3 regions of the Lelliottia sp. EB106-05-01-XG201 genome follow, and region 2 is predicted to be linked to each of the others. Evidence: predicted binding sites of a transcription regulator. Region 2 holds the regulator's gene; each other region holds the start of a gene.
The links. Region 2 encodes Fur, which represses iron uptake genes when iron is present. Its sites were predicted from a motif close to ATAATAATGAGAACNACTATCAA; they were not measured.
Positions count from the first base shown of each region.

Region 1: a site for Fur is predicted at 3,953-3,975, ahead of AC3WS9_RS09310 (TonB-dependent siderophore receptor). Genes of this name have one in related genera too.
Region 3: a site for Fur is predicted at 5,595-5,617, ahead of sodA (superoxide dismutase [Mn]). Genes of this name have one in related genera too.

Region 1 is NZ_JBYTDV010000001.1:1,992,537-2,002,510, reverse strand. It holds gene AC3WS9_RS09315 (alpha,alpha-trehalase) at 32-1,723, shown strand; gene AC3WS9_RS09310 (TonB-dependent siderophore receptor) at 1,831-3,933, opposite strand; gene AC3WS9_RS09305 (GlsB/YeaQ/YmgE family stress response membrane protein) at 4,044-4,298, opposite strand; gene ycgR (flagellar brake protein YcgR) at 4,507-5,238, shown strand; gene emtA (membrane-bound lytic murein transglycosylase EmtA) at 5,276-5,887, opposite strand; gene ldcA (muramoyltetrapeptide carboxypeptidase) at 5,999-6,913, shown strand; gene AC3WS9_RS09285 (potassium/proton antiporter) at 7,011-8,744, shown strand; partial or broken gene AC3WS9_RS09280 (hypothetical protein) at 8,682-8,846, opposite strand; gene dadX (catabolic alanine racemase DadX) at 8,858-9,928, opposite strand; gene AC3WS9_RS09270 (D-amino acid dehydrogenase) at 9,941-9,974, opposite strand, start outside.
Region 2 is NZ_JBYTDV010000001.1:3,289,720-3,299,693, reverse strand. It holds gene nagE (N-acetylglucosamine-specific PTS transporter subunit IIBC) at 1-8, shown strand, start outside; gene glnS (glutamine--tRNA ligase) at 188-1,855, shown strand; gene chiP (chitoporin ChiP) at 2,297-3,697, shown strand; gene chiQ (ChiQ/YbfN family lipoprotein) at 3,744-4,073, shown strand; gene fur (ferric iron uptake transcriptional regulator) at 4,179-4,625, opposite strand; gene fldA (flavodoxin FldA) at 4,919-5,449, opposite strand; gene ybfE (LexA regulated protein) at 5,607-5,894, opposite strand; gene ybfF (esterase) at 6,024-6,797, opposite strand; gene seqA (replication initiation negative regulator SeqA) at 6,981-7,523, shown strand; gene pgm (phosphoglucomutase (alpha-D-glucose-1,6-bisphosphate-dependent)) at 7,548-9,188, shown strand; gene potE (putrescine-ornithine antiporter) at 9,378-9,974, opposite strand, start outside.
Region 3 is NZ_JBYTDV010000001.1:4,701,877-4,711,850, forward strand. It holds gene AC3WS9_RS21975 (Ig-like domain-containing protein) at 1-4,658, opposite strand, end outside; gene sodA (superoxide dismutase [Mn]) at 4,901-5,521, opposite strand; gene rhaT (L-rhamnose/proton symporter RhaT) at 5,813-6,847, shown strand; gene rhaR (HTH-type transcriptional activator RhaR) at 6,848-7,696, opposite strand; gene rhaS (HTH-type transcriptional activator RhaS) at 7,769-8,605, opposite strand; gene rhaB (rhamnulokinase) at 8,907-9,974, shown strand, end outside.

The DNA.
Region 1 (9,974 bases), 1.3 Mb from region 2:
ACGCTGCTCGCGAATAAAAAGGAGAAGACCGATGACGAGAACCGAGATGCGCCGTCCCGCACCGCTTGCGCTGCGCGTGGCATTAGGGTGCGCGCTGCTGAGCGTCGCTGCAATGAGCGTTGCTGATGAGTTACCTTCCGGGCAAAAACAGTCGCCAGATATTCTGCTCGGCCCCCTGTTTAGCGACGTGCAAAGCGCCAAACTGTTCCCCGATCAAAAAACCTTCGCTGATGCGGTACCGAAAAGCGATCCGCTGATGATTCTGGCGGATTATCGTATGCAGCATCAGCAGCGCGGTTTTGACCTGCGCCACTTCGTGGAGGTGAATTTCACCCTGCCGGGCGAAGGCGAGAAGTACGTTCCCCCTGCCGGACAGAGCCTGCGCGAGCATATCGACGGCCTTTGGCCGGTGCTGACGCGCACCACCGATAAGGCAGACAAATGGGATTCTCTGCTGCCGCTGCCGAAGCCTTACGTGGTGCCGGGCGGGCGTTTCCGCGAGGTCTATTACTGGGACAGTTATTTCACCATGCTGGGGCTGGCGGAGAGCGACCACTGGGACAAAATCAGCGATATGGTGGCGAACTTCGGCTATGAGCTGGACAACTTCGGTCATATCCCCAACGGCAACCGCAGCTATTATCTGAGCCGCTCCCAGCCGCCGTTCTTCGCCCTGATGGTCGAACTGCTGGCGACGCACGACAAGGACGCGCTGAAAACTTACCTGCCGCAGATGGAAAAAGAGTACAGCTACTGGATGCAAGGCGTGGAGACGCTGCAGCCCGGTCAGGCCAACAAGCGAGTGGTGAAACTGGATGACGGATCGATTCTGAATCGCTACTGGGACGATCGCGACACGCCGCGCCCGGAATCCTGGCTGGATGATGTCAACACCGCCAAAAATAATCCGAACCGCCCGGCGACTGAGATCTACCGCGACCTGCGCTCCGCCGCGGCGTCCGGCTGGGACTTTAGCTCGCGCTGGATGGACGATCCGCAAAAACTCGGCACTATTCGCACCACCAGCATTGTGCCGGTGGATCTGAACGCCCTGCTGTTCAAGATGGAAAAACTGCTCGCGAAAGCTTCTCAGGAATCCGGGGATACCGAGCGTGCCAATCGCTATGAAGCGCTGGCCAGTGCGCGGCAAAAAGCGATTGAGAGCCATCTGTGGAATGACAAAGAGGGCTGGTATGCGGATTACGATCTGAAGAGCAAAAAGGTGCGCAATCAGCTAACCGCCGCCGCCCTGTTCCCGCTGTATGTCAACGCGGCGTCCAAAGAGCGGGCGGATAAAGTCGCCAGCGCTACCGCCTCGCGCCTGTTGAAACCGGGTGGTGTCACCACCACCACGATTAACAGCGGGCAGCAGTGGGATGCGCCGAACGGTTGGGCACCGTTGCAGTGGGTGGCCGCCGAAGGGTTGCAGAACTATGGTCACAAGAAAGTGGCGATGGATGTCACCTGGCGCTTCCTGACTAACGTGCAGCACACCTACGATCGCGAGCAGAAACTGGTCGAGAAATATGATGTGTCAACCACCGGGACCGGCGGAGGCGGCGGTGAGTATCCGCTGCAGGACGGCTTCGGCTGGACCAACGGCGTGACGCTGAAGATGCTGGACCTGGTGTGCCCGAAAGAGAAACCGTGCGACAGCTTGCCGGCGACGCAGCCGGCGGCGAATGATGATGTGGCGCCGGTGGAGAAGAGTGCAGCGCAGTAGGAGTTGTGCGGTCTGATGCCCTCACCCCGGCCCTCTCCCACGGGGAGAGGGAGAAAAGCAAGCGAGTTCCCTCTCCCTTTGGGAGAGGGTTAGGGTGAGGGGAAAACTCAGAAACTATAACTCGCCCCCACCTGCACCGTGCGATCCCGCCCAATCCAGCAGTTGGTCGTGTCGTAGCAGGTGAAGGTCTCTTTGTTGGTGATGTTCTGCGCGCTGGCTTTCAGGGTCAGCCCGGCCAGCGACGGCATGATTTCACCCATCTGATACGAGGCGGCCAGGTCGTACTGCGTCGTGCCACCCAGTTTGCCCCGATCGTTGGTCGGCGCGATCTCCATCGGCCCGGTGTAGCGCGCCCCTGCGCCGAGGTTCAGCCCTTTCAGCGGCGCGCTGTCGAAGGTGTAATCCCCCCAAAGATTAAAGGCGTTTTCCGGCACCTGCGTCGGGCGTTTGCCTTTGTACTTCTCATCCTCGGTGTTAATCGCGTGGGTGTAGGCGTAGTTGGCAATCAGCGTCAGGTTATCCGTTGGACGGCTGATGGCCGACAGCTCTGCCCCTTTCGACTCCACCTCGCCAGTCTGGCGATAATTGAGGAAGCCCGGATCGCTGGTGACCACGTTTTTCTGGCGGATGTTGAACACCGAGGCGGTAAAGGTGGTGGCGTACTCCTCCAGCAGGTATTTCACCCCGCCTTCCACCTGTTTGCTGGTGGTCGGTTTGACATCTTTCGCCGTCAGCGTGCCCTGCGGCGAGACCGGCGCAAAGCCTTCGGAGTAGCTGATAAACGGTGAAATGCCGTTTTCGAAGGCGTACAGCGCCCCCAGACGTTTGGTGACGCGATCCTGCGACACCCAGGCTTTATCACCGTTTTGCAGATAATCGGTAGTGACTGAACGGTAGTCGTCGTAGCGCAGACTGCCGAGCAGGTTCAGGCCGCCGAATTCAATCTGGTCCTGCAGGTAGTAGCCGTTCTGCTGATAGCTCAGGCGGTTTTTCTGCGCGGTGTAAAGACCGAGCGCCCCGTCGTTAACCTGCGAGTAGTCCGGGTCGCGCATGTCGATGCCCGGTGTGTTGGACGCGTAGCGATAGTGGAAGTGCGAGTTCAGCTTCTGGTAGTCAAACCCCGCCAGCAGATGATGTTTCCAGTCGCCCAGCTCAAGCGTTTTGGTGACCTGGTTATCGATATTAAAGCTCTGCAGATCTTCATCGGTGGTATAGGCAAAGCGGTTCAGCTCATAGACTTGTGCGCCCGGTCCGGTGGAGTAGATGCTGCGCTGGTGCGTGTCCACATCGAAATAGCGCGCTTTCTGGTTGAAGCCCCAGCCGCTGTCGAACTCGTGTTCAAAGCTGTAGCCCAGCATCCACTGGCGCTGTTTGAAACCGCTCCACTCGTCGCCAGCATAATCGCGGCGATCGGCATATTTCGAGCGCAGGTAAGAGAGCGGCAGCGGGTTAGATGGCGTCAGGCTCGGGGAGTTTTGCGCCAGCGCGTCAAGGGTCAGGCGCGTTTTGCTGTCCGGCTGCCAGGTGACGGACGGGGCCACCAGGTAGTTTTCCGTGCGGGTGGTGTGCGGCTGATCGTCGCCCTCCGTCGCTTTACCCAGCAGACGGTAGTTCCAGTCGCTGCTGGCGATCTGCCCGGTGGAGTCGAGATACCCCTCTTTCAGGTTACGCGTGCCGGTAGTAAAGCCCACTTCCGTCTGCGCCGCTTTTTGCGGTTTTTTGCCCTGAATATTGACCAGCCCGCCCGGTGAGCCGCCGCCGTAGAGCACGGAAGCCGGGCCTTTGAGGATATCGACGCTCTCGATCAGCAGCGGATCGATGCGCGCTTTGGTGTTCCCGGTGACGTTGTACGGCAGCTGCAGGCCGTTGTAATACTCCTGCTCGACGGTGAATCCGCGAATTTTATATTCGCTCATGTAGGAGGTGTTGCCGCGCACTTCCGTCGACACGCCCGGGGCATAGCGCAGGATTTCGTTGACCGAATTCGCGTGGCGCTGTTCGATCTCGGTGGCGGAAATGGTATTGATGACCTGTGGGGTTTTACTTTCGGCCACCGCTGATTTGGTGGCGCTGTTGGTCCACTCCGGAAGCGCGCTGCCCTGCTCTGATCCGGTCACGACTATCGTGGATTCTTCCGCAAACGCACAGGTTTGCAACGCCAGTGAAACGGCTCCTGCCAACGCACATACTGCAAAACGCGAGGTGTTCATATTGTCGTCTTATTATTAGATGATACAAAGAACGACAATTATTCTCATTTCGATTAACAAAGCAATATGGGGGCAAAAAAAACGGCCCTCAGTGAGAGCCGTTTCGCTGTTTATGCCCGTCTGAGCAGGCGGAAAACCGCCAGGACGACGATTGCGCCCACGACAGCCACCAGGAAACTGTGCAGATTAAAGCCGCTGACGCTGCCACCGACGCCAAACATGGTCGCCAGCCAGCCACCGACTACCGCACCGATGACCCCCAGCACGCAGGTCAGAATGAAACCGCCACCATCACGTCCCGGCATAATGAATTTTGCGATAACGCCGGCGATAAGACCAAAGACAATCCAGGCGATGATACCCATTGCGATGCCCTCTTGCAGATGAAATGCATGCGCTGAAAATGTTTCGCGCAAGTGACTTAAGTATAGGTCACCGCGCTAAAACCGTTTTCTTCTCACCGACTTAATTACCTCTCAATTTTGAAAAAAAATCACCGGTTTGTATTAAGTTCCGCTCACCATTGCCGATACTTCTGGGACAGTCCGTCAGACAATCGAGGAGCCATTCGGCGTGAGTAATTACAGTGAGCAGTTCCTGAAGCAAAATCCGCTGGCTGTATTAGGTGTATTACGCGACCTGCACAAGGGCGAAGTGCCTGTGCGCATCAGTTGGGCTACAAATCAGTTCATAAGCAGGATCCTGGAAGCGACACCGGAGCGTCTGGTGATTGACCTCGGCAGCCAGGAGTATGAGAACCGGGCGGTACTGCGTGCGAAAAACATCTCCGTGCTGGCAGAAACCAAAGGGGCGAAGGTTGAGTTTGTCCTGCCGCATGTGGAACAAGGCGAATATCTCAATCTGCCGGCGTTTATTACTCCGCTGCCGGACAGCCTGTGGTTTGTCCAGCGCCGGGAGTATTTTCGTATTAACGCCCCGCTGCACCCCTCCTATTTTTGTAAGGCCAAAATGCCGGACAAAAAAGAGATCCGCTTTCGCCTCTTCGACCTGTCACTCGGCGGGATGGGCGCACTGATGGACACACCACGACCGGACGGACTGGTGGAAGGGATGCGTTTTTCACAGATTGAACTGGATATGGCTGGCTGGGGACGTTTTTACTTTGACGCGCAGCTGATTGCGATCAGCGAACGCAAGGTGGTCGACAGCAAAAATGAGACCATCACCACACCGCGGCTGAGCTTTCGCTTTTTGAATGTCGGGCCTGGGGCTGAAAGGGAACTGCAGAGAATTATTTTCTCGCTGGAGCGAGAAGCACGGGAGCGCGCGAATAAGGTGCTCTGAAACGCGCCGGACAGCGGCTCGCTGCCCGGCTACGGCATTACATGGCGTCCATCGCTTTCTGCACTTTCCAGATATAGCGTGGTGCCTGTGGTGCCGGGTGATTGTTCACCACATGATCAAAGAACTCGTCTTTATCCATGCCGTTAATCTCACTGATGGCCTTTTTGCGATCCGACGAGAAGGTGCGCAGTAACGCCCCCGCCCCGTTCACGTACGACACCACCAGCGCATACTGCATTACTTCCGGATCTTCGATGCCTTTCAGCACCCCGTGTTCCAGAATGCTCAGATAGGCGGTCCCCATGGAGATATTGCGCTCCGGGTTTTTCAGCTCACTGGTGGACGGCTGCCCGCTCCAGCCCATGTAGCGGTAAACTTCGCGCCCGGCGGTGGAGGCTTTCAGCTGCATCAGGCCCACCGCATTGGATTTGCTCACCAGCGTTGGGTTGCCGCCGGATTCGACCGCAATGATCGCCGTCACCAGACGCGGACTGACGCCCCACGCCTTACCGGCCTGTTCGCTGATCGGCATCCACTGCATCGCGCGTTTAACCGGCACTTCCGGGTTCCACGGCGGATTTTGATAATCCTGTTTTGAACTACAGCCCGCCAGCAATACAATCAAAAAAGCAAACCATCTCAATTTCACGTCATCTATCCTTATAGCCGATCATCGCGGTTAAGCATCCGCCCCTTGAAGCAGACCGCATACAGGCGGCATGATATAGGCATTTAGTTTCTCATTCAGCAAGGATTTGCCATGTCTCAGTTTCATCTTGTTGCCCCGTCCGGGTACTGCATTAACCAGGACGCCGCCCGGCTTGGCGTGCAGCGCCTGGAAGCGTCCGGCCACAGGGTCGCTCATCAGACGATTATCCCCCGCCGTCTGCAGCGTTTCGCCGGAACTGAACAGCAAAGAGTGGCTGATATCAACGACCTGGCCACCCTCGAGGGGAAAAACCAGATTATTCTGGCGGTGCGCGGCGGGTACGGCGCGAGCCGCTTACTGGACGCGATCGACTGGGACGGGCTGGCCCGACGTCAGCAGCAGGACCCGCTGCTGATTTGCGGTCACAGCGATTTCACGGTGATTCAGCTCGGGCTGCTGGCCCTGCATAACGTCATCACCTTTAGCGGCCCGATGCTGGCGGGGAATTTCGGCGCGCCGGAGCTGAATGCCTTTACCGAGGAGCACTTCTGGCGCGCGCTGCAAAACCCAACGTTTAGCGTGGAGTGGCAAGGCGATGGCCCGGCGTGTGAAACCCAGGGACAGCTGTGGGGCGGCAATCTGGCGATGCTGGTGTCGCTTATCGGCACGCCGTGGCTGCCTAAAGTCGACAACGGCATTCTGGTGCTGGAAGACATCAATGAACATCCGTTCCGCGTCGAACGCATGCTGTTGCAGCTGAAGCACGCGGGGATTCTCGACCGTCAGCGCGCCGTGGTGTTGGGCAGTTTTAGCGGCGCGACGCCGAACGATTACGATGCGGGTTATACGCTTGAAACGATGATCGATTATCTGCGTACGCGCGTGGATATTCCGGTCATCAGCGGGCTGGCGTTTGGTCACGAACAGCAGACGGTGACGCTGCCGCTCGGCGCTCAGGCGACGCTTTCGCACTCGCAGGCGGGAAGCCGGTTAACTCTGAGCGGTCATCCTGTCTTAAAGGCATAAAAAAGCCGTATTTCCACCTCAATAAAACGCTGTTTCTGTCGTTAATATGATAGGGTTTTAGTAACAGTCACAACATTGAGGTGGGAGTAAGACAACATTGGATGCCGCAGCGATAATCAGTCTTTTCATTCTGGGTTCAGTATTAGTAACCTGCAGTATTTTATTAAGTTCATTTTCTTCGCGTCTCGGCATACCTATCCTTGTTATCTTCCTGGCCATCGGCATGCTCGCGGGTATCGACGGCATCGGCGGTATTCCATTCGATAATTATCCCTTCGCCTACATGGTGAGTAACCTCGCGCTGGCGGTCATTTTGCTGGACGGCGGGATGCGCACCCAGGCCAGCTCCTTTCGCGTGGCACTCGGCCCGGCGCTGTCGCTGGCGACCGTTGGTGTACTGATTACTTCCGGCCTGACCGGGATGATGGCCGCCTGGCTGTTTCATCTGAATATCATGGAAGGCTTGCTGATCGGCGCCATTGTCGGCTCGACCGATGCGGCGGCGGTCTTTTCTCTGCTCGGCGGTAAAGGGCTGAACGAACGCGTTGGCTCGACGCTGGAGATTGAATCCGGCAGCAACGATCCGATGGCGGTGTTTCTCACTATCACGCTGATCGAGATGATTCAGGCGCACGAAACCGGCCTGAGCTGGATGTTTGCCTGGCATATTCTCCAGCAGTTTGGCCTCGGGATTGTGATTGGCCTTTCCGGCGGGTATCTGCTGCAGCAGATGATTAACCGTATCTCCCTGCCTGCCGGGCTGTATCCGCTGCTGGCCCTGAGCGGCGGGATCCTGATTTTCGCCCTCACCACGGCGATGGACGGCAGCGGTATTCTCGCCGTTTATCTGTGCGGCTTCCTGCTGGGCAATCGTCCGATCCGCAACCGCCACGCCATTTTGCAGAACTTCGACGGCCTGGCGTGGCTGGCGCAAATCGGCATGTTCCTGGTGCTCGGCCTGCTGGTGACGCCGTCGGATCTGCTGCCGATTGCCATTCCGGCGCTGATCCTCTCGGCATGGATGATCTTCTTCGCCCGTCCGCTGTCGGTGTTCGCCGGGCTGCTGCCGTTCCGCGGGTTTAACCTGCGTGAGCGGATATTTATCAGCTGGGTGGGCCTGCGCGGGGCGGTGCCGATCATTCTGGCGGTCTTCCCGATGATGGCCGGTCTGGATAACTCCCGCCTGTTCTTCAACGTCGCCTTCTTCGTGGTGCTGGTGTCGCTCCTGTTCCAGGGGACGTCTCTCGGATGGGCGGCGAAAAAAGCCAAAGTGGTGGTACCGCCGGTTGGGCTGCCGGTTTCACGCGTCGGGCTGGATATTCATCCGGAAAACCCGTGGGAGCAGTTTGTTTACCAGCTGAGCGCCGATAAATGGTGCGTGGGCGCGTCGCTTCGCGACCTGCATATGCCGACGGAAACGCGGATTGCGGCGCTGTTTCGCGATAACGCCCTGCTGCACCCGACGGGCAGCACCCGTCTGCGCGAGGGGGATATTCTCTGCGTGATTGGGCGTGAAACGGATCTGCCCGCGCTCGGGAAACTGTTCAGCCAGTCGCCGCCGGTGGCGCTGGACCAGCGTTTCTTCGGCGATTTTATTCTGGAAGCGAATGCGAAGTTTGCCGACGTGGCGTTGATTTACGGCCTCGACGAAGGGCTGGAGTATCGCGACAAGCAGCAGACGCTGGGCGAGATTGTGCAGCAGTTACTGGGCGCTGCGCCGGTCGTGGGTGACCAGGTGGAGTTTGCCGGGATGATCTGGACCGTCGCCGAGAAAGAAGATAACGCGGTGCGCAAGGTGGGTGTGCGTCCGATGGAGGATGAGCCGGAGTAGTTTTGTGCCGGGTGAAGTGCGGTCTGGTGCCCTCACCCCGGCCCTCTCCCACAGGGAGAGGGGGAAACCAGAACCGTAGGCCGGATAAGGCGTAGCCGCCATCCGGCAAGATGTTACACCGTCACAACTGGCACGCGCGGAGCCAAAGCGGTTAACAACTCATACCCCACCGTCCCCGCCGCTGCGGCCACGTCATCGACTTTCACCTCGTTCCCCCAAAGCTCCACCGGCGAACCGATACCTGCCTGCGGACACGGGGTGAGATCCACCGCCATCATATCCATCGAAACCGTACCGACGGTGCCGGTACGTACTCCGTCGATCCACACCGGCGTGCCCGTTGGGGCGATGCGCGGATAGCCGTCCGCATAGCCGCCCGCCACGATGCCGATGCGCTGCTCTCCCGTCGAGCGATAGCGGCTGCCATACCCGACGGTGTCGCCCGCTTTTAACGTCTGAATACCGATAATTTCACTGCGCAGGGTCATCACTGGTTTCAGGCCGCTGTTGGCGATGTCCTGCCACTGGCCCGACGGCGACGCGCCGTAGAGGATAATCCCCGGCCGCACCCAGTCGTAATGGGCTTCCGGGTGCCAGAGCGTGGCGGCGGAGTTCGACAGGGAACGGGCGCACTCCAGCCCTTCCGCTGCCTGATTGATGCGCACCATCGCATCGTTAATGCCGTCCGGCTTTTCGGCGTCGGCGAAATGCGCCATCAGCGTCATCTCGCCGACGTTTTTCAGGGCGCGCAGCTGTTGCCATACCGTATGGACACGATCCGGCTGGAAGCCGAGACGGTTCATGCCGCTGTTCACTTTCAGGTAGATGTCCAGCGGCGCGTGGAGTTTGGCGTTCTGCAGGGTTTTGATTTGCCAGTTGCTGTGCACGCTGGTGGTCAGACGGTACTTATCCAGCAGCGGCAGCTCATCGGCGTGGAAGAAGCCTTCGAGCAGCAGGATGGGCCCTTTCCAGCCGCGCTCGCGCAGCAGGATCGCCTCTTCCAGGTTCAGCAGGGCAAAACCATCCGTCGCACTGAGCGCACTCCAGATGGACTCAATTCCGTGGCCGTAGCCGTTGGCTTTCACCACCGACCAGACGCGAGAGCCCGGCGCAGCACGGCGGACAATCTGCAGGTTGTTTTTCAGCGCCTGCAGATCCAGCTGAGCCAGAATAGGACGGGACATGACAGCTCCTTGTTAATTATGCGCGCCATGCAGATGCTGCGGGCGA
Region 2 (9,974 bases):
GCAAGTAATCGCTCCTGAGTAGAGTCATGCCTTAAGCGGCGGGGGTTATCCTCCGCCGCTTTTTTTTGCAGCAATCCTCCCCAATATTCACTTCAAAGCCGTTTTTTGCATAACTAAAGGTTGTCACTACGTCCGGCTTATAAGATCATATGCCGTTATACGTTGTTGACGCTTTGAGGAATCCACGATGAGTGAGGCTGAAGCCCGCCCGAGTAACTTTATTCGCCAGATCATCGATGAAGATCTGGCCAGTGGTAAGCACACCACAGTTCATACCCGTTTCCCGCCGGAGCCAAACGGCTACCTGCATATCGGTCATGCGAAATCGATCTGCCTGAACTTCGGCATCGCGCAAGACTACCAGGGCCAATGCAACCTGCGTTTCGATGACACCAACCCAGTTAAAGAAGACATCGAATACGTTGAGTCCATCAAGAACGACGTGCAATGGTTAGGCTTCACCTGGTCTGGCGATATCTGCTACTCCTCTGACTATTTCGATCAGCTGCACGCCTACGCCGTAGAGCTTATCAACAAAGGCCTGGCCTACGTTGACGAGCTGTCTGCTGACGAAATCCGCGAATACCGTGGCTCGCTGACGGCACCGGGTAAAAACAGCCCGTTCCGCGATCGCAGCGTCGAAGAGAACCTCGCGCTGTTCGAAAAAATGCGTGCCGGTGGCTTCGAAGAGGGCAAAGCCTGTCTGCGTGCCAAAATCGATATGGCGTCGCCGTTCATCGTGATGCGCGACCCGGTGCTGTATCGCATTAAATTTGCCGAGCACCACCAGACCGGCAACAAGTGGTGCATCTACCCGATGTACGACTTCACCCACTGCATCAGTGATGCGCTGGAAGGCATTACGCACTCCCTGTGTACGCTGGAGTTCCAGGACAACCGTCGTCTGTACGACTGGGTGCTGGATAACATCACCATCCCTGTGCATCCGCGTCAGTACGAGTTCTCTCGCCTGAATCTGGAATACACCGTGATGTCCAAGCGTAAGCTGAACCTGCTGGTAACAGACAAGCACGTAGAAGGCTGGGATGACCCACGTATGCCGACCATCTCCGGTCTGCGTCGTCGTGGCTACACTGCGGCCTCTATTCGCGAATTCATCAAGCGTATCGGCGTGACCAAGCAGGACAACACCATTGAGATGGCGTCTCTGGAATCCTGCATTCGCGAAGATCTGAACGAAAACGCACCGCGCGCGATGGCGGTTATCGATCCGGTTAAACTGGTCATCGAAAACTACCCGCAGGGCGAGAGCGAGCAGGTCACCATGCCGAACCATCCGAGCAAACCGGAAATGGGCAGCCGTGAAGTGCCGTTCAGCGCCGAAATATGGATCGACCGTGCTGACTTCCGCGAAGAAGCGAACAAGCAGTACAAGCGTCTGGTGCTGGGCAAAGAAGTTCGCCTGCGCAATGCGTACGTGATCAAAGCTGAGCGCGTTGAGAAAGACGCCGAAGGCAACATCACGACTATCTTCTGTACTTACGACGCCGAGACCCTGAGCAAGGATCCGGCGGACGGACGCAAAGTGAAAGGCGTGATCCACTGGGTGAGCGCAGCACACGCGCTGCCAGTTGAAATTCGTCTGTACGATCGTCTGTTCAGCATTCCGAACCCGGGCGCGGCAGAAGATTTCCTGGCGACCATCAACCAGGAATCATTGGTCATCAAACAGGGTTATGCAGAACCTTCCCTGAAAACGGCCGAAGCAGGTAAAGCATATCAGTTCGAGCGTGAAGGTTACTTCTGTCTTGACAGCCGTTATGCAACCGCTACCAAACTGGTATTTAACCGTACCGTCGGTCTGCGTGACACCTGGGCCAAAATTGGCGAGTAAGCCTGGTCAATGAGAGACAAACGCCGCGCAACGCGGCGTTTTTTTTGCTTATCGATCATGCTTTTACTTTTCGTGCCATTTTTTAACCGCAAAATAACACGTCAATGAGCTGCTACTTATTTTTTTTAATAAAGTTTCCTGTAATACGGAATAAGCCAAATTAAAGTATGTAAGCGCTATCAAATTTCATTACTCCCTGAATTTAACCATATTTTTCCGCTTAAGCCTTGTCGCAGGTGATGTGTTACAAATCACTACCAATTATGTGCACTTCGTCATAATCCTGCGTTTTGCCCACTGAAAAGCATTGATAATTCGCGTCGCGAAAAATAGTCTAAAGGCGGTAGTTAATTCGAGGGTATTACAGACTACCCCTGACCATTTGGTCTTTTAGATTTTTCGCCGTTTAAGGCGCTTTTATTCGTCAAAGAGGAACAATCTATGCGTACGTTCAGTGGCAAACGTAGTGCGCTGGCGCTGGCTATCGCCGGTGTGACAGCAATGTCGGGCTTTATTGCAGCTCCGCAGGCTCAGGCAGCAGGCTTTATCGATGATTCGACACTCACGGGCGGTATCTATTACTGGCAGCGTGAACGTGACCGTAAAGACGTCACCGACGGCGACAAATACAAAGTTAACCTTTCTCACTCCACCTGGAACGCCAACCTGGATTTCCAGTCCGGTTATGCGGCTGATATGTTCGGCCTGGATATTGCTGCTTTCACGGCCATCGAAATGGCGGAAAACGGCGATAGCGCACATCCGAACGAAATCGCGTTCTCCTCCAGCAACAAAGCGTACAAAGAAGACTGGTCTGGCGACAAGAGCGGTATCAGCTTGTATAAAGCGGCGGCAAAATTCAAATACGGTCCAGTATGGGCGCGCGGTGGTTACATTCAGCCAACCGGTCAGACCCTGTTAGCCCCGCACTGGAGCTTCATGCCGGGTACTTACCAGGGCGCGGAAGCCGGGGCGAACTTTGACTACGGCGATGCGGGTGCGTTGAGCTTCTCCTACATGTGGACCAACGAGTACAAAGCGCCGTGGCACATCGAGATGGACAAGTTCTACCAGAACGATAAAAAGACCCGCGTGGAGTATCTGCACTCTCTCGGCGCGAAATACGACTTCAAAAACGACCTCGTGCTGGAAGCAGCGTTTGGTCAGGCGGAAGGTTACGTCGATCAGTATTTCGCCAAAGCCAGCTACAAATTCGATATCGTTGGCGGCCCGCTGACCACCAGCTATCAGTTCTACGGTACGCGCGATAAAGTCAGCGATGGCAGCGTAAACGATCTGTATGACGGCACCGCATGGCTGCAGGCGTTGACCTTCGGCTACAAAATCGGTCAGGTGGATTTACGCCTCGAAGGAACTTACGTCAAAGCCGAAGGGCAGCAGGGCTACTTCCTGCAGCGTATGACACCAACCTACGCCTCTTCCAACGGTCGTCTGGATATCTGGTGGGATAACCGTTCAGACTTCAACGCCGACGGCGAAAAAGCGCTCTTCTTCGGCGCGATGTATGACCTGAAAAACTGGAATCTGCCGGGCTGGGCAGTGGGCGCATCTTACGCCTACGCATGGGACGCGAAGCCGGGCGACATGGCTACGCCAGACGCTTACTACGATCCAAACTATCGCCTGAAAGAGTCCGCTTACAGCCTGGATGCGATGTACACCCTGCAGGACGGTCGCGCGAAAGGCACCATGTTCAAACTGCACTTCACGCAGTATGACAACCACTCTGATATCCCAAGCTACGCAGGCGGTTACGGCAACATCTTCCAGGATGAACGTGACGTGAAATTCATGGTTATCGCACCATTCACCATCTTCTGATGAACTGCCTGGCGGGGTCACACCCGCCGGAATGGAGACCAACATGTTGAAGAAAATTGTAGTGGTGGCGGTACTGGCATCGGGCCTGGTTGCCTGTGCGCAGCCTCAGGCACCGAAAGAAGATTCACGTCTCAAAGAGGCTTACAGCACCTGTATCAACACCGCGGAAGGCTCGCCGGAGAAAATCCAGGCTTGCCAGAGCGTGCTGACGGTACTGAAGAAAGAAAAGGCGCATGAGCAGTTTGCGACGCAAGAGAATGTTCGCGTGATGGATTACCAGGCCTGTATCCAGGCACGTAAAACGGGGAATGGCGAAGCGGTGAAAGCCGATTGCGGCCAGCTCTGGCAGGAAATTCGCAACAACAACGCGCAGTAATCCGCGTTCATTAACGCCCGGCAGCGAGAGCGCGCCGGGCGTTTTTGCATTTATTGCAGGCAAAAAAAAGCCAACCGTCAGGTTGGCTCAGAGTATGAAGCAGAATTATTTTGTATCGTGTGCGTGCTCATTTTCGCGGCAATCGCCTTCAGCACAGTGACCATAAAGATACAGGCTATGGTTGGTCAGACGGATGCCATGTCGGGTGGCAATCTCACGCTGACGTGCTTCGATAGAGTCATCGCTAAACTCAATCACCTTGCCGCAGTCGAGGCAAATCAGGTGATCGTGGTGATGCTGCTGCGTCAGTTCAAAAACGGATTTACCGCCTTCAAAATTATGACGGGTGACAATGCCGGCGTCATCGAACTGGTTCAGAACGCGGTATACGGTCGCCAGCCCAATCTCTTCGCCCATGTCGATCAGACGCTTGTATAAGTCTTCCGCACTGACGTGATGGTTGTCCGGCCCTTGCAGAACTTCCAGGATTTTTAAACGAGGAAGCGTCACTTTCAGGCCAGCCTTCTTTAATGCGGTATTGTTGTCAGTCATGCGGAATCTGTCCTGTTGCTAAACGATTCACTTCCTTAAGAAGTGACAGAAAATGCAGTTGGGATAATGCGTCTCATTATAGAACTGCCATGTCTAAATGAAAACCGCAAGTCTCAAGCAAAGTATGCTTATAAAAACGTGGTATCACCAACAAACTTGTTCGATGGCATCCACTATAACCCTGGGACATTGTACAGGTATGAACGCAAAAGTTAAAAATTTGTAGCAATTATTTTGATTGGAATTATCTATCAATGAGGCATAGCGTATAACGCTACACCTCACAGATTTGATCAGGCGTTCAGAATGTCGTCGAGGTGCAGTTCTTCGCGGATCTGTTTCACCCACTTATCGACGCGCTCTGCGGTCAGCTCTGGCTGACGGTCTTCGTCGATAGCGAGGCCAACAAAGTGGTCGTCATCCGCCAGGCCTTTAGAGGCTTCGAAATGATAGCCCGCCGTTGGCCAGTGGCCGACGATCGCGGCGCCGCGTGGCTCAATGATGTCGCGGATGGTGCCCAGCGCATCACAGAAGTATTCCGCGTAGTCTTCCTGGTCGCCGCAGCCGAAGAGGGCCACAAGCTTGCCGTTGAAATCGACTTCTTCCAGCGTCGGGAAGAAATCATCCCAGTCACACTGCGCTTCGCCGTAGTACCAGGTTGGGATGCCGAGCAGCAGAATATCGTAGCCTTCGAGATCTTCTTTACTGCTCTTAGCAATGTCATGCACGTCGGCAACGTCTTTACCAAGCTGTTTTTGAATGTTTTTTGCGATGTTTTCGGTATTACCGGTATCGCTGCCGAAAAAAATGCCGATGATTGCCATGAGTAAAATAACCTCTTGAAACTTAATGGTATGGTGGCGCAATTTGTCCACGGATAAGGGCAATCATAGCAGAACAGGGAAGTCTGCGGAAACAGCTATCACGCGGGACTGCACTCTGTGCTACATGAAAGGGACAAATGAGTGGATTTTCAAACGATCACCTGGTGCTGCGCCATGCCTGAAGTTGCGCCATCAGCATCTCTTCAATCAGCTCGCTTCGGCTGATTTCGCGGGCGTCGGCCAGTTCACTTAAGGCGTCAGCCGCTTCCGCGTTGAGTTTTAGCTCGACGCGTTTAAGCCCACGACTCTTGTCGCGTTTTAGCTGATTGCGCTTATTGATGCGCAACTGTTCATCACGCGAAAGCGGATTGGTTTTTGGTCGTCCCGGTCGACGTTCAGTCGCGAACAGATCTAATGTCGTGCGGTCCGTTTGTTCTTTGGCCATGATTCAGAGACTTCGGGGGAAAACAAGCAGCCCTGCTATTGCCGGGGCGATGAGCGCGACATCATACATGACGTCAACCTGCACGCCAACGACTGGTGACCCGCAGGCAACCGGTCGCTAGCTTTTTAATCAAATCGCATTATCAGAGAGATAACGACGAATTGCCCGCAGCACGGCTTCCGGTTTTTCGGCGTGAACCCAGTGTCCGGCTCCGGCTACCACATGCGCACGCGCCTGGGGGAATTGCGCCAGCAGCTCATCGCGACAGGCGTCGGTGACGTACGGGGAATTCCCGCCGCGAATAAACAGGGTAGGGTGCGGCCAGGCCGGGACGTTGTCCCAGCCGACAATATGGGAATATTGATCCCACAGCACCGGCACGTTAAAACGCCATCCGCCATCGACGAAGGATTTCAGCAGAAACTGCACTACGCCTTCTTCATCCAGATGTTCGCGCATCACCGCCGCTGCCTGCTGGCGCGTGGAAACGCCCGCCTCGGTCACGGCGTTGATCGCCGCAAAGATTTCGTCATGACGGCGCACGTCGTAATCCACCGGGGCGACATCAATCACCACCAAATGGTCGATACGCTCCGGGGCCAGCGCCGTCAGAGCCATGACCGCTTTGCCGCCCATGGAATGGCCAATCAGCGTGGCTTTCTCGATATGGTTGGCATCGAGGGTATCCAGCAGATCCTGCGCCATCGCGCTATAAGTCATCTCCGGGCTGCGCTCGGAAAGCCCGTGGTTGCGCATATCCACCTGCAGGATATCGTGGTCGGCCACCAGATCGCGGGCCAGCACGCCCAGATTATCGAGGCTGCCAAACAGGCCATGAACCAGTACGATGGGAGAATTATTGTTCGGCGATTGTGCAGATTGCGCTCGGCTATTCAATTTCATGGCAAAGTTCTTTTTTTACGTATGTCAGGTTAGGGTATTATGTTGACCATTCTGCCGCCCGGCTGCAAGGTTCCAGTTTAATCTGACTTTTGCCGCAAGCCTGGCTTGACCCTATCCGCGGTTGGGATTAGCCCTTATAATCCCAACGACTTGTATTCAGATAAGATATTGCACTGGATTAAGATGAAAACAATCGAAGTTGATGATGAGCTCTATCAGTATATTGCCAGCCACACGCGACATATTGGCGAGAGTGCGTCCGACATTTTACGGCGTATGCTGAAATTTTCCGCCGCCTCACAGCCTGCAACTCCGGTTTCTAAAGAGGTTCGTCAGCTGAGCGCTGCTGTTGAAGTCAAAACAGTCGCCCCGGTGAAAGACAAAGTCCGCGCCATGCGTGAACTGCTGCTTTCCGACGAATACGCCGAGCAGAAGAAAGCGGTTAACCGCTTTATGCTGGTGCTGTCTACACTCTATTCACTGGATAACAAAGCGTTTGCCGAAGCCACTGATTCGCTTCATGGCCGTACCCGCGTCTACTTCGCGGGCGACGAGCAGACGCTGCTTGCCAACGGCAATCAAACCAAACCTAAACATGTCCCTGGTACGCCGTACTGGGTGATCACCAATACCAACACCGGACGCAAATGCAGCATGGTCGAACACATCATGCAGTCGATGCAATTCCCGGCGGAATTGATTGAAAAGGTTTGCGGTACCATTTAACCCTTGCACAGGAAGGACCAGGCAATGGCAAATCACGAACGTGCGGGTCAGCCTGCACAACAAAGCGATTTGATTAACGTCGCTCAACTCACCGCGCAGTACTACGTGCTGAAGCCGGAAGTGGGCAACGCAGAACACGCAGTGAAGTTTGGTACGTCTGGCCACCGCGGCAGCGCGGCGCGCCATAGCTTTAACGAACCGCATATTCTGGCCATTGCCCAGGCCATCGCGGAAGAGCGCGCGAAAAATGGCGTGACCGGTCCGTGCTATGTCGGGAAAGACACCCACGCCCTGTCCGAACCGGCGTTCATTTCCGTGCTGGAAGTGCTGGCCGCGAACGGCGTTGACGTGATCGTCCAGGAAGATAACGGCTTTACGCCGACCCCTGCGGTTTCGAACGCCATTCTGGTGCACAACAAAAAAGGCGGCGCGCAGGCGGACGGTATCGTCATCACCCCGTCGCACAACCCGCCAGACGACGGTGGTATCAAGTACAATCCGCCAAACGGTGGCCCGGCTGATACCAACGTCACCAAAGTGGTCGAAGACCGCGCCAACGCGCTGCTGGCTGCTGGCCTGAACGGCGTGAAGCGTATTTCGCTGGATAAGGCCATGGCCTCCGGCCACGTGAAAGAGCTGGATCTGGTGCAGCCGTTTATTGAAGGGCTGGCGGATATCGTCGATATCGCCGCGATTCAGAAAGCGGGCCTGAAGCTGGGCGTCGATCCGCTCGGCGGTTCCGGGATCGAATACTGGAAGCGCATTGCCGAATTCTACAAGCTGGATCTGACCATCGTGAACGATCAGGTCGATCAGACCTTCCGCTTTATGCACCTCGACAAAGATGGCGCGATCCGTATGGACTGCTCCTCCGAGTGTGCGATGGCTGGTCTTCTGGCTCTGCGCGATAAGTTCGATCTGGCGTTTGCCAACGACCCGGATTACGACCGCCACGGGATCGTCACCCCTGCGGGCCTGATGAATCCGAACCACTATCTGGCCGTTGCGATTAACTATCTGTTCCAGCATCGTCCACAGTGGGGCAAAGAGGTCGCCGTCGGTAAAACGCTGGTCTCTTCCGCGATGATTGACCGCGTGGTGAACGATCTGGGCCGCAAGCTGGTAGAAGTGCCGGTGGGCTTCAAATGGTTTGTTGACGGTCTGCATGACGGTAGCTTCGGCTTCGGCGGCGAGGAGAGCGCGGGCGCGTCCTTCCTGCGTTTCGACGGTACGCCGTGGTCGACAGATAAAGACGGGATCATTATGTGCCTGCTGGCGGCGGAAATCACCGCGGTCACAGGTAAGAACCCGCAGGAGCATTACAACGAGCTGGCCGCTCGCTTTGGTGCGCCGAGCTACAACCGTATTCAGGCGGGAGCGACTTCCGCGCAGAAAGCAGCGCTGTCTAAGCTCTCTCCAGAGATGGTGAGCGCGGATACGCTGGCGGGTGACCCGATCACCGCGCGTCTGACGGCGGCACCGGGTAATGGGGCGTCTATCGGTGGTCTGAAAGTGATGACCGAAAACGGCTGGTTTGCCGCACGTCCATCCGGTACGGAAGATGCGTACAAAATTTACTGCGAAAGCTTCCTCGGCGACGAACACCGTAAGCTGATTGAGAAAGAAGCGGTAGAGATTGTGAGTGAAGTGTTGAAGAACGCGTAACTCTGCGGTCTGTTTGCCGGGTGGCGGCTGCGCCTTACCCGGCCTACAAAACTGCTCTGCGGTCTGATGCCCTCACCCCAACCCTCTCCCTTTGGGAGAGGGCGAAAACATTAAAAACGGCAACCCTCGGGTTGCCGTTTTGCTTTTACCTCGTAGGCCCGGTAAGCGTCAGCGCCACCGGGCTTTTTTTCAGCTGTGCTTATTCTTCAACTCAAACCGCGGTGACACCAGACCGTACAGCGTCCAGCCCATAAAGGTCACCATCGCGCCGTACAGCATCGCTTCCTGCCCGGAAGAGTAGAGGGCATAGAAGCTATAAATCGCCCCAACCAGCGCCACGAAATTCGCGATCTTAGCTTTACGCGGATCGACGTTCGCCATCTTCTGAATAATCACCAGTGCCGCCATCGACAGAATATACGGAATGATGTTGGTCACCACCGCCAGGTTCACCAGCACGTTGAACTGGCTGTTCAGCGACGGGCTAATGGTCATCAGCGACAGGCCGCTCTGGAAAATCACAATCGCCAGCATCCCCTGAATCGGTGCCTCGGACTTGCTGACACGCGAGAAGATTTTCGGGAAATAACCGGAGTCCGCAGAAGATTTAAACACCTGCGCAATGGTGAACTGCCAGCCGAGCAACGAACCGCAGCAGGACATCACCATCAGGCCCATGATCACTTTCCCGACTTCCGGGGTGAACATCTGCGCAAACGCCAGACCAAACGGCGCCGTCGAGTTCGCCAGATCCATGTTCGGCACAATCCCGGCGATCACGTTGGT
Region 3 (9,974 bases), 1.4 Mb from region 2:
CCGATAAAACTCACTTTGGCGGCGTGCATCACTCCCCCCGTGACCGGCAGCGTTGCGGTAACCACCGCATCCCCGGCCTGGGTTGTCGAGCCCAGAATGCTCGCATTCCCCATCGCGTCGGTGACGCTGCTGGTCCCGCTGAGCGCCAGAGAGGCGCTGTCGCTGCTCCAGTTGACCGTGACGCCCGACAGATTATTCCCGTTACCGTCCTTCACGTTGGTCACCCAGGTCACTTTCTCCTGGCCGTCCGCAACGGCCTTCGTTTTATCCGCTTTCAGGGTCTTAAGCGTTGCGCTGCGCGGATCGGCAATGTAATCGACCGTCACCGTTTGCTTGCTGTTGTTGATCCCCACGCCGACCACCGTGGGCTTCGCGGTCGTCGCCATAAACGACGTCTCAGCGATACCATTGATATTGGTCACGCTGGACTCGCCCAACTGGAACACAACGCTGTCGTTGTCCGTGCGCCAGTACACCACCGCGTTGCGGACCGGGTTATCGTTCTCATCTGTGACCAACGCCTGCAGCGAGACGGTATCGACCCCCGCCACCAGGCCTGTCGTCTGACTCGCCACCAGCGACGCCACTTTCTCCGTGGCGGTATCAGATATGTAAACCATTATCGGCGAGGTTTTTTGCGTGCTGTTAAAGGTGGCAACAGCTCTCAGCGGCCCACGGTCTGTCGAGGTTATCGTGACGCTCGACTGGCCATTGGCATCCGTCGGCTGATTGTCCGCTGATAAGCTGTAATCCATCGACGAAATCACCGCATGCCAGCTGACCAGCGCCTGTTTCACCACGTTGCCGTACTGATCTTTCACCACGGTCGTCAGGGTAATGGGATCGCTGCCGTTAGCCGTGGCGGTGTTTTTATCGACATCAATCGCCCCCGGCGTCGCGCTCTGCAGATCGGGCACGATGTCTAAGGCCAGCGTTTTGGGATTCTTGTTGATCGCCCTCGCGGTAATCTGCGTCGGCATGGCCAGCGTGCTGCCATAGGTCACCGAAGCGATCCCATTGCTGTCCGTCATGCTGTTCTCAGCACTGAATTCCCCGCTGGCATTATCGCCGCTCCAGGACACTTTCATGCCCTCGATCGGCAGACCATTGTCGTCTTTCACCACCGCAGTAAGCGTTACGGTATCCCCGCCCGCAGCGATACCCGCCGTTTTATCGGCGGTCAGCACACGCACAGCAGCCGTGGCAACATCTGCGGCAAAAGTGACGGGCTGTGAGGTCTCTTCATCGCCGTTCACGACGCCTTTAACGAGATAGCTACCCAGCTGGTTAGCGCTCAGTTCGACGGAGACCTGCCCTTGAGCGTCGCTGGTTCCTGTGCTTTGCGAGAGCAAACCGGTGGACGGTGTGACCGACCACGTCACGGGAATGTTGTTCAGAGGATTGCCCGTTCTGTCCGTCACCTGGCCGCTGATGATGACTTTATCGACGCCATTCGCCACCGCCGTTGACTTGCTGGTTTTCAGACCACCCAACTGCGCCGTCGAGACATCCCCAATCAACGTCACCACTGGCGCATTCCAGGCCGTGCCGCCCCCGGCTTTGGCGCTGACATTCACATCCCCGGTGGTCTTCGAGGTCATGGTGACGATCGCCACGCCGGTGGCATCCGTCCGGGACGTCGCCCCGGACAATTTCGCCGTCGCAGGCGTCGCCGCCCAGTTCACCAGCTGATCGTTGAGCGGATTCCCCTCGGCATCTTTCACCGTTGCGCTGTACGTCACCGTATCGGCCCCGTTTGCCAGCGCCTGAGTTTTATCGACCGTCACCGCCGTCACTTTGGCCGTAGCCGTATCGGCGATAAAGGTCATTTCCGCCGAGTTCACCGCCGCGCCCGTCGTTGAACTGGCCGACACCACCACCGTGCCAGGATGTTCAGAGGTCACAGTGATGACGCTCTCGCCCTGCGCGTTTGCCGTGGTCTGCGCGTCACTCAACGTGGCCTGCCCCTGAACCACCGTCCATTTCAGCGGCGCTGTCGCCACCGGATGATCGCTGGCATCGACCACTTTTGCCGTCAGCGTCACCCGATCGTTACCATTCGCCGTAGCCTGGGTTTTGTCGACCTGTACGGATTTGGCGGTGGCCGTGGTGCTGTCAGAGGTAAAGCTCAGCGTGGCCGAGGTCTGCGTTTGTTCCCCCAGCTTCGCCGAAACCTCCAGCGCTTCGACGGTGGATGAGGTCAGGCTGGCACTGGCTTCGCCCTTGTCGTCCGTCATCGCCGTTGCAGCGGAGAGATGCGCCGTGGCGCTGGCCGCCTGCCAGGTCACTTTTGCCCCTTGAACCGGGTTTTTATTGGCATCGACGACTTTCACATTCAGGCCGATCCCATCCTGGCCGTTAGCCAGCCCGGAGGTTTTGCTGGCGGAGATCGCGCCCATCACCGCGCTGTCGGCATCGGCGGTGAAGGTTAATGTCTTCGATGACACCGCTGCGCTGCTGCCCGTCGCGGCAGAAATCACCGCGTCACCGGCCTGCGCCGCCGTCAGCGAGATTGTCGCCACGCCGTTGTCATCCGTGGTGCTCTGGCTGTCCGACAAGTGGACGGCGTTCGTAGACGAAGCAATCGCCCATTTAACCGGCTGGTTAGCCAGCGGATGTTCACTCGCATCGACCACGTGGGCGCTGAGGGTAATCGTCTCCTGCCCGTTCGCCTTCGCGCGCAGCTTGTCCGCGTCCACCTCGGCCACTTTTGCCGTTTGCAGGTCCGTCGTGAACTGCAGGACGCTGCTCTTCACCGTCTCGCCGTTTTCCAGCCCGGCGGTGACCGTCGCTCCCAGCACCGCTTTGCTGGTCAACATCACCGTCGCATGGCCCTGCGCGTCACTCACGCTTTGCTCTGCCGATAAAACCGCGTCGGGATTATCCACCTGCCACGTCACCGGCACGCCCGCTACGGGCTGGTTAGTGCGCGTGTTGGTCACCTGCGCCGTCAGGGTTATCGCATCCTGGCCGTTCGCCAGCGCGGCCGGTTTGGTCGCATCCAGCTGGACGAAGTGATACTGCGTATTGGCCGCCAGCAGCGTGATGGTCGCCTTGCTGAGCAGCGTGCTGTTATAGCGAGACTGAATGATGACCGTACCCGGCGTCGTGCCGCTGGTGTAGGTGCTGACGTAGATGCCAGGGCTTTGTTCGACGAATGGCGTCATTTTTTCGCTCGTGGATGGCGCGGCGCTCAGGCGTTTAACGCTCATCTTTTTCGCACTGACGGGATGGATGAGCTGGGCGCTAAGCTGATCGGCTACGCCGCCGATCGGTTTTCCGGTTCCGGACATAACCGTCAATGTCACCGGCGTGGAGCTGACGCCGTCGGCAATGAGATTATCGCTGGAGACGGTGGTCTGCGTGGTCGCCGTCACCGGGTTATAGCCTTTCACTTCCACGCTAATCCAGGCTTTATCTGAGGCGTTACCTTTGCTGTCATAGGCCGTCGCGGACATGACATAAATATTCTTTTCCGCACCCTCTGGCTGATATTCCGGAAGAACAATCGACCATGCGCCGTTGTTTTCACTTATTTTTCCGCCATGGATCATCAGCTCTGAATCCTGCCAGACAATATGACTTAAGGGATATTTCGTGGCTATTTTCACGGCGACAGGTAATGTCTGAGATTCAACCCCTTCAATATGCTGAGGAAGTGAAAGTGAGATTAATTCCTTTTTCCGATACTCCAGCACAATATTATTATTGCGGCTGACCAGATCTAAACGGCTGCCGCGTAATGTCCGACGCGCCTGAACATTATCCGCATCCAGCTGATCGGCAAACGGCACGCCCGCCATCCAGTTAATATTCATTTCGACCTGGCTTTCGTGCTGATCGCCCTTCCCGGCTTTATGATTCACGCCCAACGTCACCAGCGGAACCGGGGTGTAATTCAATCCTGCGGTCACAGCATAGGGGTTGCGCTGGCGCTGGTCTTTATCGCTGCCCATCAACGCCACGTCTTTGCCGTAATACTGCTCCCACATCAGCTGCATGCCCAGCTGCGGGTAAGCGGGCAGATACCCTTCCGCCCGCAGGTCATAGCCGTTCGCCACGCGTTCTTCGTAATCCTCGTGCGCGGTGGAGTCTTTCCAGCCGGAGAGGCGCGCATAGCCGTTGGCGCTGAGTTTGAGATAGTCCCAGCCCAATTCGCCGCCTACGCCGAGACGCTGGTGCGTGTTATCGGAAATCTGTTGATCGTAGAAGGTGTTTACCCCCCACATCCAGCTGTCGGAGAAATGGCGATAGCCGACGCCCAGATTGATCACATTGCGGTCGTCAGCGCGGCGAATGCCTGACTGGGTGAAAATCAGATGCTGATCTTTGTCATAGAGTGGCAGCAGAAAATCGAAGTCAGCGCTGGCGAGCGAAAACTGCCTGTCGACGCCCACGTTGACGCGCGCTGTCCCATACTGCTGGAGCCATTGCTGAACTTCAGAGGTGGCTTTTCCGCTGGTGCTATTGACCAGACTATTAATGACGGCATCCATGCGGTCATTCTGACTTAATAGCGTTCCCGCGGATGAAACATCCGCCGCCAGCGTTTTTTCATCCGCCTGAGCCGGAAAAGAAAATAAGAAAGAATGAAAGACTAATAAATAACAATAGAGAATAATATTCAGAGAGGCTGTTATTTTTCCAGTACCGCGCATAAATACACCTGAAACATCCGGAAATAAGAATTTTCGCAATAATGTCTCAAAAGCGCACGCATTACCAATACAGAACCTGAGGTCTATCCGAAGAATAAATAATACGCCCGTAAATAAAGATAATTTAAAAATAGGCGTTGGGAAAAGTTGAGCATTGGGGAGAGTAGTTTCAGCGTTGCTCAAAAACGCGCAGACAAAAAAAAGCCTGACCCACAGGCCAGGCTTTCGAACTCAGTGATGACTTACTTTTTAGCGGCGAAACGTGCTGCTGCTTCGTCCCAGTTCACCACGTCCCAGAAGGCTTTGATGTAGTCCGGGCGACGGTTCTGGAATTTCAGGTAGTAAGCGTGTTCCCACACGTCCAGGCCCACGATTGGGAAGCCGGATGCGCCAGAGATCGCTTCACCCATCAGCGGGGAGTCCTGGTTCGCAGTGGAAACCACAGCCAGTTTGTCACCTTTCAGTACCAGCCATGCCCAGCCAGAACCGAAACGGGTCGCTGCTGCTTTTTCAAACTCAGCTTTGAAGTTGTCCACGGAACCGAAGTCGCGCTCGATAGCGGCTTTCAGATCACCCTGCAGGGTAGTGCCGGTTTTCAGGCCTTTCCAGAACAGGCTGTGGTTAGCGTGACCGCCGGCGTTGTTACGCAGAACGGTTTTCTTGTCAGCTGGCAGTTGATCCAGTTTGGTGATCAGCTCTTCAGCAGACAGACTGGCGAATTCTGGCAGGCTTTCCAGCGCTGCGTTCGCGTTGTTCACGTAAGTCTGGTGGTGTTTAGTGTGATGGATTTCCATCGTCTGCTTGTCGAAATGCGGTTCCAGTGCGTCATAGGCATACGGCAGGGATGGCAGTGTATAACTCATAATCCTCTCCATTATTGTCGGGCGGCACAGCTGTTAATGCCGCGTAAGCAGTTGGTTCATTATAGTTAATTAAATGATATTGAAAATGATTATCAATGCCGTAGTTTTTATAAGGTTATTCGTTTTTGTACCAATGCCGAATTTGTGAGTCTGCTCACGCGGTTAACGCGCTGATTGCCATAGACAAGAAAAGTGCGGCAACCTTCTGAAGGTTCGCTCGCCGCTTAATTTTTACACTCATCGGGTCGGAGGGAAGCCACCGGCCTATAAAAACGATGAGGACGTAAAAAAATGAATCATGCGATTACGATGGGTATTTTCTGGCATTTGATAGGCGCAGCCAGTGCAGCCTGTTTCTATGCCCCGTTTAAAAAGGTGAAACACTGGTCATGGGAAACCATGTGGTCCGTGGGCGGTACGGTCTCCTGGCTGATCCTGCCGTGGACCATCAGCGCCATTCTGTTGCCCGATTTCTGGGGGTATTTCTCCTCCTTTAGCGCCTCCACGCTGCTGCCGGTCTTTCTGTTCGGCGCGATGTGGGGCATCGGCAATATCAACTACGGACTGACCATGCGCTATCTCGGGATGTCGATGGGCATCGGGATTGCGATTGGCATCACCCTGATTGTCGGCACGCTGATGACGCCAATCCTGAACGGTAATTTCGACGTGCTGATCAACACCAAAGGCGGCCAGATGACGCTGCTGGGCGTGCTGGTGGCGGTGGTCGGCGTGGGGATTGTCACCCGCGCGGGGCAGTTGAAAGAGCGCAAAATGGGCATTCGCGCGGAAGAGTTCAACCTGAAGAAAGGGCTGGTGCTGGCGGTGATGTGCGGCATTTTCTCCGCCGGGATGTCGTTTGCGATGAACGCCGCCAAACCGATGCACGAAGCGGCGGCTGCGCTGGGCGTGGATCCGCTCTACGTTGCCCTGCCAAGCTACGTAGTGATCATGGGCGGCGGTGCGCTGGTGAACCTCGGCTTCTGCTTCATTCGTCTGGCAAAAGTGAAGAACCTGTCGGTAAAAGCCGACTTCTCGCTGGCAAAACACCTCATCATCAGCAACGTGCTGCTGTCGGCACTCGGCGGCCTGATGTGGTATCTGCAGTTCTTCTTCTATGCCTGGGGCCACGCCAGCATTCCACCGCAGTATGACTACATGAGCTGGATGCTGCACATGAGCTTCTACGTGCTGTGCGGCGGGATTGTCGGGCTGGTGCTGAAAGAGTGGAACAACGCCGGACGGCGTCCGGTGAGCGTGCTGAGTCTGGGTTGCGTGGTGATTATTATTGCCGCCAACATTGTCGGTCTTGGCATGGCGAATTAATCACGCCGCTTTTCGACTGTGATGACGCCACTGAACCGGCGTCATCCCCACCTCGCGATTAAACACCACCGAAAAGTAGTTACTGTCCTCAAAGCCGCAGCGCGTCGAGACCTCACTCACCATCAGCTCCGTATGTTGCAGCAGATACTGCGCGTGGCAGATGCGCAGCTGGCGCAGGTAGTGGTTCACGGTCATGCCCGTCTGGGTGCGGAACTGCTGGCGCAACGCGCGCTCGCTGCACTGCTCCTGCTCACAAAATTTCTCCAGCACAAAGCTGCGGTTCAGACTTCCCGCGAGCGTGGTGATGAGCTTATCCAGCAGCGCTTCCTGCTCGGTGGTTGAAGGGTTGTCCGTGGCGTAGCGGTAGCGTTTGAGGGTCATCACCAACTGGGCGAAGAGAAGCTCGGCCATCTCGTTCGCGCCCGGTTCAGCCTTCTGGCTCTCCTGTTCTAACTGGGTGATGACGTGGCGCACCTGAGTCATGCCGTTGCTGCTCAACCGCCAGTGCGGGGCGGTGTGCGCTTCATTAAATCCGGGGATGTATCCTGCCCAATCGACGTTGAGTTTGAGCCGGTCCGGGCAGTAAATCACGTTCTGTAAAACCAGGTCGTTAACCGAGGCGTAGGAGTGTTTGTCTTCCGCGCGGATATAAAACAGATCGCCGCGGGTGATGCGATACGGGCGGTCGTTGAGGACGTGCAGGCCGTTGCCGCGCCACACCAGCACCAGTTCGCAAAACTCGTGCGTGTGCTCGGCAAAGACGTTTTGCGGATAGCGATCGGCCACCGCGACGGCCTGCCCGGCGTTAGCAAAGAAATCGGTTTTGCGAAGGATTAACGGAGCGCCCACAACACACCTCAACGGCTAATAACCTGCCATTATTAGCCGTTTTGCGCCGAAAAAACGGTGATTGTCCTCGCGTTACTGAAGTGACGCATCCCGTCCCTGGCGGATTTCGCGCGGCGACCAGCTAAATTCCCGGCGAAACAGCGTCGAAAAGTGGTTACTGTCGCCAAACCCGCAGCGATAAGCGATATCCGTGACGCTTTCGTCCGTGTGGCGCAGCAGGTGGCGGGCTTTGATCAGCCGCAGCCGGTTGAGATAGCGCTGCGGCGTCAGGCCCGTGTGCTGCTTGAGCTGGCGATGCAGCGTGCGCAGGGAGAGTGAAAACCTGTCTGCCACCGTCTCCCAGCACACCTCTTCCGCGAAGTGATCTTCCAGCCACGCCATCAGCAGGTTGAGGCGCGCATCGTTGTTTTCCGCCCCTTCCACCAGGCTGCTGCGGCGCAGCAACACCAGCAGCTGCATAAACAGCAGCTCCCGGCTGGCGCGGGCGTGGGTTTCGGCATTGTCTTCGGCGTTTTCCATCTGCCCCACCAACTGACGCACCTGTTGCAGCGTCGACTGATTCACCCGCCAGTGCGACGGGTAATGCCCGTCCTGCTCCTGCGGCAGCAGCTGGTTGAGCCCGGAGAGAAACTGGAACGCATCCGGAGAACGGTAAAGCACGTTGGTCAGGCACAGGTTGTCCGTATGTTCATACAAGTGCCGGTCATGGTCGCGCACGAAGCACACCGTCCCGCCGCTGATGGTGTAGGGCTGGCCGTTGAACACGTGAATGCCCGTCCCGTGCTCAACAATCACAATCTCATGAAAATCATGATGATGTTCAGGAAAGGCCGCCTGAGGCAGCCGCGGCTCGATCGCCACCGGCGAACTTCCTGAAGGGAAAAAATCCACGCTGTGCAGTACGGTCATAACGGCCACCACCAATGAGAAATGTTCTCAAAATAGTAATTAAGGGCCGGGTTTCTCACCTTCAATTTTCGACGTCAAAGCGTGCAAAGCCTGTCCGTTTTTCAAGAAACGGCGGGAAAGATCGGGAAATGCGGCAACGGTCACACGGCCTGAAAACCGCGTCATGACTGGAAACTGTGAACTCCCTCACGTTCATCTTTGCTTTCTTGCCAGCGCGGGATTTTGCCTGTCAGTGGCGAGAAGGTGCGTTTTTCTTCCCTTTCTTAGACTGTTTCGCAATGACTCCAAGAAGGACCGAATTATGACCTCTCGCCATTGTGTGGCTGTCGATTTAGGCGCATCCAGCGGGCGCGTGATGCTCGCCAGCTACGTGCCTGCACAGCGCGCACTTTCGCTTCGTGAAATCCATCGCTTCGGTAACTGCCTGCAAAAGCAGGACGGCGTGGAGACCTGGGATATTGACAGTCTGGAAGCGGAAATCCGCACCGGCCTGAACAAGGTCTGCGACGAAGGGATTTTGATCGACAGCATCGGGATTGACACCTGGGGCGTCGATTTTGTCCTGCTCGACCGCAACGGCAACCGCGTCGGCCTGCCCGTTGCCTACCGCGACAGCCGGACTGACGGCGTGATGGCCCGCGCCATTGACCAGCTCGGCAAAGCCGACATCTACGGGCGCAGCGGCATCCAGTTCTTACCCTTTAACACCCTCTATCAGCTGCGCGCTCTGGTGGAACAGCAGCCGGAGCTGGTGGCGAACGTCGCCCACGCCCTGCTGATCCCGGATTACTTCAGCTACCGCCTGACCGGGAAAATGAACTGGGAATACACCAATGCCACCACCACCCAACTGGTGAACATCAATTCCGATACCTGGGATGAACACCTGCTCGGCTGGACCGGCGCATCGCCTGCCTGGTTCGGTACGCCGACCCATCCCGGGAATGTGATCGGTCACTGGATTTGCCCACTGAAAAATGAAATCCCGGTGGTCGCCGTCGCCAGCCACGATACCGCCAGCGCGGTGATTGCCTCGCCGCTGGCAGACAAAAACGCGGCCTATCTCTCGTCCGGCACCTGGTCGCTGATGGGCTTTGAGAGCAAAACGCCCTACACCTGCGAAAAGTCGCTGGCGGCGAACATCACCAACGAGGGCGGCGCGGAAGGCCGCTACCGGGTGCTGAAAAATATCATGGGGCTGTGGCTGCTCCAGCGAGTGCTGAAAGAGCAGAACATTACCGACCTGGCGCGCCTGATTGCCGACACAGAAAAGCTGCCCGCCTGTCGTTTCGTGATCAACCCGAACGACGACCGCTTTATCAATCCGCGCAATATGAGCGCCGAGATCCAGGCCGCCTGCCGCGAGAGC